Regions from separate parts of the Rhizobium aureum genome, predicted to be linked through region 1. Evidence: predicted binding sites of a transcription regulator. Region 1 holds the regulator's gene; each other region holds the start of a gene.
What was found. The regulator LexA, encoded in region 1, represses DNA repair genes until DNA is damaged. The targets are predictions, from matches to a motif close to TGTTCNNNNTGTGTTCNG.
Positions count from the first base shown of each region.

Region 1 (2,205 bases):
CGTCCGTGCCGAAAACCAGGGCCGAAAAACCATCCTCGGCAACGCGGAAGCGATAGGCTTGGTCGCGCGCAACAAAGACATTGCCGTCGGCAATGCTCGTCTCGCATTGCTCCTGCGAGGCCACGCCCAACGGTTCGAGATAGGTCTTGTCGGCAAGGAACACACAGGCATTTTCAGTGCCGAAGGGGTGGCGCGCATCCGGTGCGACCGTGAAGCCAAGCTTGCCCAGGCGCTCCCGCGCCAGAGCGATGTTGACGGTCGGCAGCACGAGATGATCCAGCGGATGCGGCGACAAAGTCATGGTCCTCCCTTGTTTGCCTGCAAAAGCAGATTTGCGCTCATACAATGCTCAATTCAAGCCGAAAGCCAAGCCCGTGAAAGCGCAGGAGAACGTGGGCCGGACGCAACTGCGGCAACCCGAGCGCACTGATTCTCAACTGCGGTCGAGTTATGTGCCAGTCGCCGTCTTCATTCGCACACGAGCAGAGCAGGATTGAGGTGAATCGTCCATAAGGCGAACAAAGCGGCATTTCTCATATTTATCGATGAATTAGCGCGGATATAATTCGCAAGGAATTTCAAGCGATCCAGTCGATGGCGGCAAATATTTGATAGGCTCCGCGAAGCTTTACCGAAATTTAAGCACTTGCAGAACACATATGGAACATATAGTGTCCGTTCTGGATTTGTTTCACGACGATTTTCTTGATTTGGGGTTCCAAGACGATGTTGACGCGCAAGCAGCAGGAACTGCTTCTCTTCATTCACGAGCGAATGAAGGAATCCGGTGTCCCGCCATCTTTCGACGAAATGAAGGACGCACTGGATCTGGCATCCAAATCCGGCATTCACCGTCTGATCACCGCGCTCGAGGAGCGCGGCTTCATTCGCCGCCTGCCCAATCGGGCGCGGGCACTCGAAGTCATCAAGCTGCCGGAGGCCTATAATTCAAGCCTGCAGCCACGACGCGGCTTTTCACCGAGCATTATCGAGGGCAGCCTCGGCAAACCCCAGCCAGTCGCGCCTCCAGCCCCGGCAAAGGTTGCCAACGACGAGCACAATAGTTCCGCATCGGTACCGGTCATGGGGCGCATCGCCGCCGGCGTTCCGATTTCCGCCATTCAGAACAACACGCACGACATTACCGTTCCCGCCGATATGCTCGGCTCCGGCGAGCATTATGCGCTGGAGGTCAGGGGCGATTCGATGATCGACGCCGGAATTTTCGATGGCGATACGGTCATCATCCGCAATTCGACGACAGCCAATCCCGGTGATATCGTCGTTGCGCTCGTCGACGACGAAGAGGCAACGCTGAAGCGATTCCGCCGCAAGGGCGCTTCCATCGCATTGGAAGCCGCCAATCCGGCCTATGAAACCCGTATCTTCGGGCCGGATCGCGTCAAGGTCCAGGGCAAGCTTGTAGGGCTTATTCGGCGCTATCATTGACAGACGAGTTATCACCAACAGTTGGACTATCATTGACGGGTGATATCTGCGCAGGTGGCGTACCGAATTTGCCGGTGCGCCAATCATAGGTTCGGTGCCTGGTCCATGGTCGCTGAGGGTTTTCGAAAGCGACAGAGACAATAGGCTTATCGGCCGTGAGCGTCATTTCGATGGACCCGGTTTTGCGCAATGTCGCACCGGTTATGAGCATTGCGGCCGGAACGGCAATAATCAAGTCGTAGCCGGATCGGCGTGACGACGATGTTTGCGGTATCGCAAGCCGGCGGCAGATAGGCGGCATTTTCGATGGTGACCAACATGGCGCCGTTGTCGAGCATCGCCACGCACCATGCGCCCTTCTGACAGGCGAAACTTCCCTGCATTGTCCGATCCAGAGCCTCCTCCATCGCCTTGCGGACTGCATTTTGCTCTTCCCTGCTTAACCGGCGGCGGCGATCGGTCGTCTTATTGATCTGCGGAAGCCGGTCATCAGCGGGGAGCATGGTGGGTGGCTGATGTTCGGTTGCGACCAGCGCCTTCTGCCATTGTTCGAAAATGAAGACCTGCGGCCTTTCGCGATTTGTGGCGAGTATATCGTCCTGTCGCAACGCAACCAGGACACCATCTTCGGAAATCATCAGATCCGGCTTCGGCACACCTGAGCCGAATGCCGCCACGCCGATGGATGAAAGCAGCAACAGCAAGCCTAAATGGCGAAGCCGGGTCCGCAGCACGGTCATGATCAGAAAGCCGGCA
Region 1 is NZ_JAQJCI010000004.1:337,906-340,110, reverse strand. Features, by position in the region: gene PH552_RS12990 (VOC family protein) at 1-301, opposite strand, end outside; gene lexA (transcriptional repressor LexA) at 727-1,449, shown strand; partial or broken gene PH552_RS12980 (ComEC/Rec2 family competence protein) at 1,430-2,205, opposite strand, start outside.

Region 2 (2,205 bases), on a different contig from region 1:
AACCGAAAATAGTGATCATGCGGTGTCCTGCCCTGGGTGTTGATCCCGCATGATCCTGCCCGAAGGCCGCCTCATGTCTTTGTGGATCATGCGTCGATTGGGCGCGACACTGCCCGAAGCGATCAGTCCTCGTCAACTACCCTGAGCTTGAGTTGGTTGGTGCGGTTGTCGACAGGCTTGGGCCTGTCCTCCGTGCGCGCCTTCATCGGCTCTTTGGCGGTCTCGAATTCCAGCGCCTCTATGCGCTCGCCGCGCCTCGCCAGCTTGTCGGCCGAGGTCACGATCATGTCGACATCCTTCTGCGCCATGGCGAAGTGGCCCTGCAGCTTGCGCACGCGTTCATCCAGGCGTGAAAGATCGTCCATCAGATGCGCCACTTCGCTCTGGATGACATGAGCCTGCTCGCGCATGCGCTGATCCTTCAGGACAGCCTGGATGACCTGGATCGACAGCATCAGCAGCGAAGGTGAGACGATGACGATGCGGGCACGCTGAGCCTTCTGCACGATCGCCTCGAAATTCTCGTGGATCTCGGCGAAGATCGACTCGGACGGCACGAAGAGAAAGGCTGTATCCTGTGTTTCCCCAGGGATCAGATATTTCTCCGAAATGTCGCGAATATGCAATTCCAGATCCCGGCGGAACTGCTGTGCGGCGATCTTGCCATGTTCGGGACTGCCGGCGCTGCGGATGGCGTTCCAGGCCTCCAAAGGAAACTTTGCATCGATGACAAGCGGTGGCGAGCCGTTGGGCATGCGAACGGTGCAGTCCGGCCGCGAGCCGTTCGAAAGCGTCGCCTGGAATGTATAGGCACCCATCGGCAGGCCGTCGGCAATAATAGTCTCCATGCGCGCTTGACCGAAAGCGCCACGCGTCTGCTTGTTGGAGAGAATGGCCTGCAGGCCGACGACATCCTTTGCGAGCGTCTGGATATTGGTCTGCGCCGCATCGATGACGGCAAGCCTCTCCTGCAGGCGGCGCAGGTTCTCATGCGTCGAGCGCGTCTGCTCACCGATCGTCGCCGTCACCCGCTGCGACATGCCGTCGAGACGCTGACCGATGGCCTGATTGAGCTCGGCCTGCCTGGAGCCGAAGACTTCGGCCATGGTGGCAAGCCGCCCCTGCATCTCCGCCTGCGACCGCAGCAGCGCCGCCATCGTGTGCTCGGTATCGAGCTCATCGTCCTCCGCCCTTGCCTTGCCGCGGACGAAAAGGACGATGACTGCGATCGCAAGCAGGATGACGAGGCCGGTCAGGACCTGAACCGTGGAAATGGCTTGACCGAAGATGATGAAGGACATGAAACCTGGGGCGCTGATGGAGTTCTTTGCGCAAGCATAGCAAAATTGTTGTGAATATCCAGATCAAACCGTGAACAAAATTTCGAGGCCACCCGCTGCCGTTCGGATTGCTGCCGTTGAAAAAACACCGCCTCACCGCCATCTTGGCGATTCCATCGCACAACAAGATGCGTTATGGGAAACGTCATGACGATCAAGCCACTCATCATTTTGCCCGACCCGCTGCTCCGCCAGGCTTCCAAACCCATCGAGCAGATCGATACCGAAATTCAGCGCCTCGCCGACGACATGCTGGAAACCATGTATGACGCGCCGGGCATCGGCCTTGCCGCGATCCAGATCGGCGTTCCCCGCCGCATGCTGGTCATCGACGTTGCGCGCGAAGGCGAAGAGAAGAAGCCGCTGGTGTTCATCAATCCAGAGATCGTCGCGTCTTCGGATGAGCGCTCGGTCTATGAAGAGGGCTGCCTCTCCATTCCGGATTACTATGCGGAAGTGGAACGTCCCGCGCGCGTCACCGTCAAGCATCTCGACCGCGACGGCAAGGAGCTGGTCACGGAAGCCGAGGGCCTGCTTGCAACCTGCGTGCAGCACGAGATCGACCACCTGAACGGCGTCCTCTTCATCGACCATATCTCGCGCCTGAAGCGGGAGATGGTGATCAAGAAGTTCACCAAGGCTGCCAAGTCGAAGGCTCTATAATCCCCGGCCATTGAAAGATCGGCCTGAGACGCCTATGATATCATTGATATCAAAAAGGAGGCGCGAATGAGTGATCTGTTGTTGCGCGGCATCGACGACAGCTTGAAGAAGCAGTTGCAGGCCAATGCCAGCAGGCATGGCCGCAGCCTCTCGGATGAGGCAATCTCCCTGTTACGTCAGTCGCTCGGGCGCGAGCGGGATG
Region 2 is NZ_JAQJCI010000009.1:54,314-56,518, forward strand. Features, by position in the region: gene PH552_RS20505 (ribokinase) at 1-19, opposite strand, end outside; gene PH552_RS20510 (DNA recombination protein RmuC) at 123-1,301, opposite strand; gene def (peptide deformylase) at 1,488-2,003, shown strand; gene PH552_RS20520 (FitA-like ribbon-helix-helix domain-containing protein) at 2,070-2,205, shown strand, end outside.
Region 2: PH552_RS20510 (DNA recombination protein RmuC) is a predicted target of LexA. The motif match lies at 1,361-1,378, and genes of this name have one in related genera.

Region 3 (2,205 bases), 290 kb from region 1:
AGATCGTCCTGCCAGTTTTGGATGGTCACGGTCTTGGCATCGGCCTTCAGCGCCTTACCATCCTTGGTCACCTTGCCGGTCAAAACGTTATAGTCGCAGCTGTGACTGTTGTCCGGTTCGAGCGTGTCGCGGGAGTCGTAGGTGTAGCCGGCCACCACGAAGTTGTTGTTGCGATAGGCGAGCGTCAATGTCTGAGTCCAGCGATCGCGGCCGATGGCGTCATTCTGCGATGCGATCGCGATCGAGCCGTTTGGGAGCGCCGAGATCGACGGCTCCTGGCCGACGATGCCGCCGGGTTCGACGCTGCCCCATATTTTGTTCGGAGCGCTTGCGGCGAGCTTCAGCAAGGAGTGTTCGTCATCGCGCAGGTAGATATGGATGCCGATCGGATTGTCGGCCTGATCATCCGGAGAGGGCGCCACCAGAAGTGCGAGATCCGGTTTGCCATCCTTGTTCCAATCGCCAATCGCGGCGTCGATGATGCGGCCGGGCGCTATCGCATCTTCAGCGCGGGCCGTAGTTGTCAGCGAAAGGAGAATGAGAGCGCAGGCAAGTGATTTCATCGTGGTCTCCCTGTTCGCATCTCAATAGCGCCGGGCATTTCCGGCGTCCATCGGAGAACGGAAAAGTCGTGCGATGAAATTTATTGATGCTCCTATTGACTTTCGAACAAAAACAGAACAGAAAAGAAACATAACGAGTAAGGAGCGCGTAAATGACCGATATCATTCGAGACGTTGCAGCATTCACCTCCATCGTCATGTTCGTCACCAGCTTTTCCCTCATCATGATGGCGATGTAAGTTTTATCCCCATTTGCTCTTGCTGTTCCCATATTTGATGGGAGCAACTTATGGACTTTACGATCCGCAATGCCGACAATAACACCGATTCATGTGGGCATGCGGAAGGGTTTGAGATGGCGGATATGGGTGGCAGCGGCGTGGCAGCGCCGGCCGGTGAGATGCCGGAATTCGTGCACCTCAGGGTTCATTCCGCTTATTCGCTGCTAGAGGGCGCGCTGCCGCTCAAGAAGATATTGGCCAAGGCTGCCAGCGACAGCCAGCCGGCCATCGCCATTACCGATACCAACAATCTCTTCGTTGCTCTCGAATTCTCGCAGAAGGCGATGGACGAAGGTCTGCAGCCGATCATCGGCTGCCAGGTATCGATCGACATGGAAGATGGCAGCGAAAGTGAGAAACGCGGGCCGCAGCAGGCGCTCGCCAAGCTGCCGTCCATCGTGCTGCTTGCTGCGACCGAGCGGGGCTATGAACGCCTTGTCGATCTTGTCAGCCGCGCCTATCTCGGCGGCGAGGGCAACAGTGCCGTTCACATCACCAGCTCATGGCTGGAAGAGATCGGCACGGAAGGCATGATCGCGCTGACCGGCTCGTTGAGCGGGCCGATCGATATGGCGCTGAAGGAGGGGCATGCCGCGCAGGCGCTCTCCCGTCTGCTGACCTTGAAACGCCTGTTCGGTGACCGGCTATATCTCGAATTGCAGCGCCATGGCGCCTATGATCGCCGCCATGAGCAGAAGATGATCGCGATGGCCTACGAGCATGAGATTCCGCTGGTCGCGACCAACGAGGCCTTTTTCCCGACGCGTGACGATTACGACGCGCATGACGCGCTGATGGCGGTGGCTCATAACGCCATCGTCTCGGACGATACGCGTTTTCGTCTGACGCCGGATCATTATCTCAAGAGCCGAGCCGACATGGCGAAGCTTTTCGCCAATCTGCCGGAGGCGCTGGAAAATACGGTCGAGATCGCTCGCCGCTGCTCCTTCATCCTGAAGACCCGCAAGCCGATCCTGCCGCGTTTCACCGGCGCGACCGATGATGCGGAGGAGGCCGAGCGCGCCGAGTCGGCAGAGCTGCGCGCCCAGGCCGTCGAGGGGCTCGACCAGCGTCTCGCCTCGCTCGGCATGGCGCCAGGCTATGAGGAAAAGGATTATCGCGAGCGCCTGGAGTTCGAACTCAGCGTCATCGAGCGCATGAAGTTCCCCGGCTACTTCCTGATCGTTTCGGACTTCATCAAATGGGCCAAGCGGCATGATATCCCGGTCGGGCCGGGCCGCGGCTCGGGTGCGGGCTCGCTGGTCGCCTACGCACTCACCATCACCGACGTCGATCCGCTGCGCTTCTCGCTGCTGTTCGAGCGCTTCCTCAATCCGGAACGCGTCTCGATGCCGGACTTC
Region 3 is NZ_JAQJCI010000004.1:48,579-50,783, forward strand. Features, by position in the region: gene PH552_RS11325 (hypothetical protein) at 1-563, opposite strand, end outside; gene dnaE (DNA polymerase III subunit alpha) at 919-2,205, shown strand, end outside.
Region 3: dnaE (DNA polymerase III subunit alpha) is a predicted target of LexA. The motif match lies at 666-683, and genes of this name have one in related genera.

Region 4 (2,205 bases), on a different contig from region 1:
TCCATTACACGCCAGAGCGGCTGAGCATGCGCGACGGCAGGATCTATGCCTCCGTCGAGCCGATGATCCTGCGCGACGTCAAGGGCGATCACTTCGAACTCGGCGAACCCGAGCGCGTCGATCTCTCGACGATGGACGTGGTGCTGCTGCGCCAGGACCCGCCCTTTGACATGGCCTATATCACCTCGACACATCTGCTCGAACGCATCCATCCGAAGACGCTCGTCGTCAACGATCCGGCATGGGTGCGCAACTCGCCTGAAAAGATCTTCGTCACCGAATTCGCCGATCTCATGCCGAAGACGCTGATCACCCGCGATCCGGCTGAAATCCGCCGTTTCCGCGATGAAATGGGCGATATCATCCTGAAGCCGCTCTACGGCAATGGCGGCGCCGGTGTGTTCCACTCGACCCGCGACGACCGCAATCTCTCGTCCCTGCTCGAGATGTTCGGCCAGCTCTTCCGCGAACCCTTCATTGCCCAGCAATATCTCCCCGACGTGCGCAAGGGCGACAAGCGCATCATCCTCGTCGATGGCGAGGCCGTCGGCGCGATCAACCGCGTGCCGGCCGAGCATGACGCCCGCTCCAACATGCATGTGGGCGGTCGCGCCGAAGCGACCGAGCTGACAGCGCGCGAGAAGGAAATCTGCAAGCGCATCGGACCGGCCCTGAAGGAGCGCGGCTTCCTGCTCGTCGGCATCGACGTCATCGGCGACTATATGACCGAGATCAACGTGACGTCGCCGACCGGCCTCCGCGAAGTCAAGCGCTTCGGTGGCGCCGATATCGCCAGCCTGCTCTGGGATGCGATCGAAGCCAAGCGATCCTGACCGGCAGTTCCCGCCACGCTTTCAGCTGAATGATCTATTTACCCCCGCATGTCGATAATTTCGACATGCGGGGTGAAATTTTTGTTCGTTTATTGTTCTTGTTTCATTCCTTGTCTTATGCCAGATTGCAACCCGAAGTTTGCTGATCGGGGCACGTAACGGCAAACGGGTTCGGCGACAGGGGATAGGGCATGGTAGCGCGCGTCAGTACGGTGGCGTTTCAGGGGATCGAAGGCGTACCCGTCGAAGTGCAGGTGATGATCGCGCCGGGCAAGGTGCTGATGCATATCGTCGGCCTGCCCGACAAGGCGGTGGCCGAGAGCCGGGAGCGGGTTCAGGCGGCGCTGCACGCCTCCGGCCTTGCCCTGCCGCCGAAGAAAGTCACGGTCAATCTCGCGCCGGCGGACCTGCCCAAGGAGGGCAGCCACTTCGATCTTGCCATCGCGCTTGGGCTGATGGCGGCGCTCGGCGCGATCCCCGCTGATGCCCTGTCGTCCTACACCGTTATCGGCGAACTCAATCTGGATGGCACGATTGCACCCGTTGCCGGCGCGCTTCCCGCCGCGATCGCCGCCAATGCCATGGGCAGAGGGCTGATCTGCCCGGCCGAAAGCGGCCCCGAAGCCGCCTGGGCCGGCAAGGAGATCGATATTCTGGCGCCGCGTAGTTTGATCGCGCTCGCCAATCATTTCCGTGGCACACAGGTCCTGTCACGGCCGGAACCGTCAGTCCGCGCCAATGCCGCCAACCTGCCCGACCTCGCCGATATCAAGGGGCAGGAAAGCGCCAAGCGCGCCCTGGAAGTGGCGGCCGCCGGCGGCCATAATCTGCTTTTCGTCGGGCCTCCCGGCTCCGGCAAGTCGATGCTCGCCTCGCGCCTGCCGTCGATCCTGCCGCCCTTGTCGACGAATGAACTGCTGGAAGTGTCGATGATCCATTCGATCGCCGGTCAGCTTTCCGGCGGCAAGCTCTCGGACCGGCGGCCTTATCGCGCGCCGCATCATTCCGCCACTATGGCGGCGCTCGTCGGTGGCGGCTTTCGCGCTCGGCCAGGCGAAGTGTCGCTCGCCCATCACGGCATTCTGTTCCTTGACGAACTACCGGAGTTTTCGCCGCAGGCGCTCGATGCGCTGCGCCAGCCGCTGGAAACCGGCGAATGCGTCATCGCCAGAGCAAACCACCGTGTCTCCTATCCGGCCGGCATTCAGCTCGTGGCGGCGATGAACCCGTGTCGTTGCGGCATGGCCGGCGAGCCGGGGCATACCTGCGCCCGTGGGCCGCGTTGCGCATCCGATTATCAAGGCCGCATTTCCGGCCCCTTGCTCGATCGTATCGATATCCGCATCGACGTGCCGGCGGTCTCCGCCGCCGA
Region 4 is NZ_JAQJCI010000007.1:40,852-43,056, reverse strand. Features, by position in the region: gene gshB (glutathione synthase) at 1-833, shown strand, start outside; gene PH552_RS17970 (YifB family Mg chelatase-like AAA ATPase) at 1,025-2,205, shown strand, end outside.
Region 4: PH552_RS17970 (YifB family Mg chelatase-like AAA ATPase) is a predicted target of LexA. The motif match lies at 916-933, and genes of this name have one in related genera.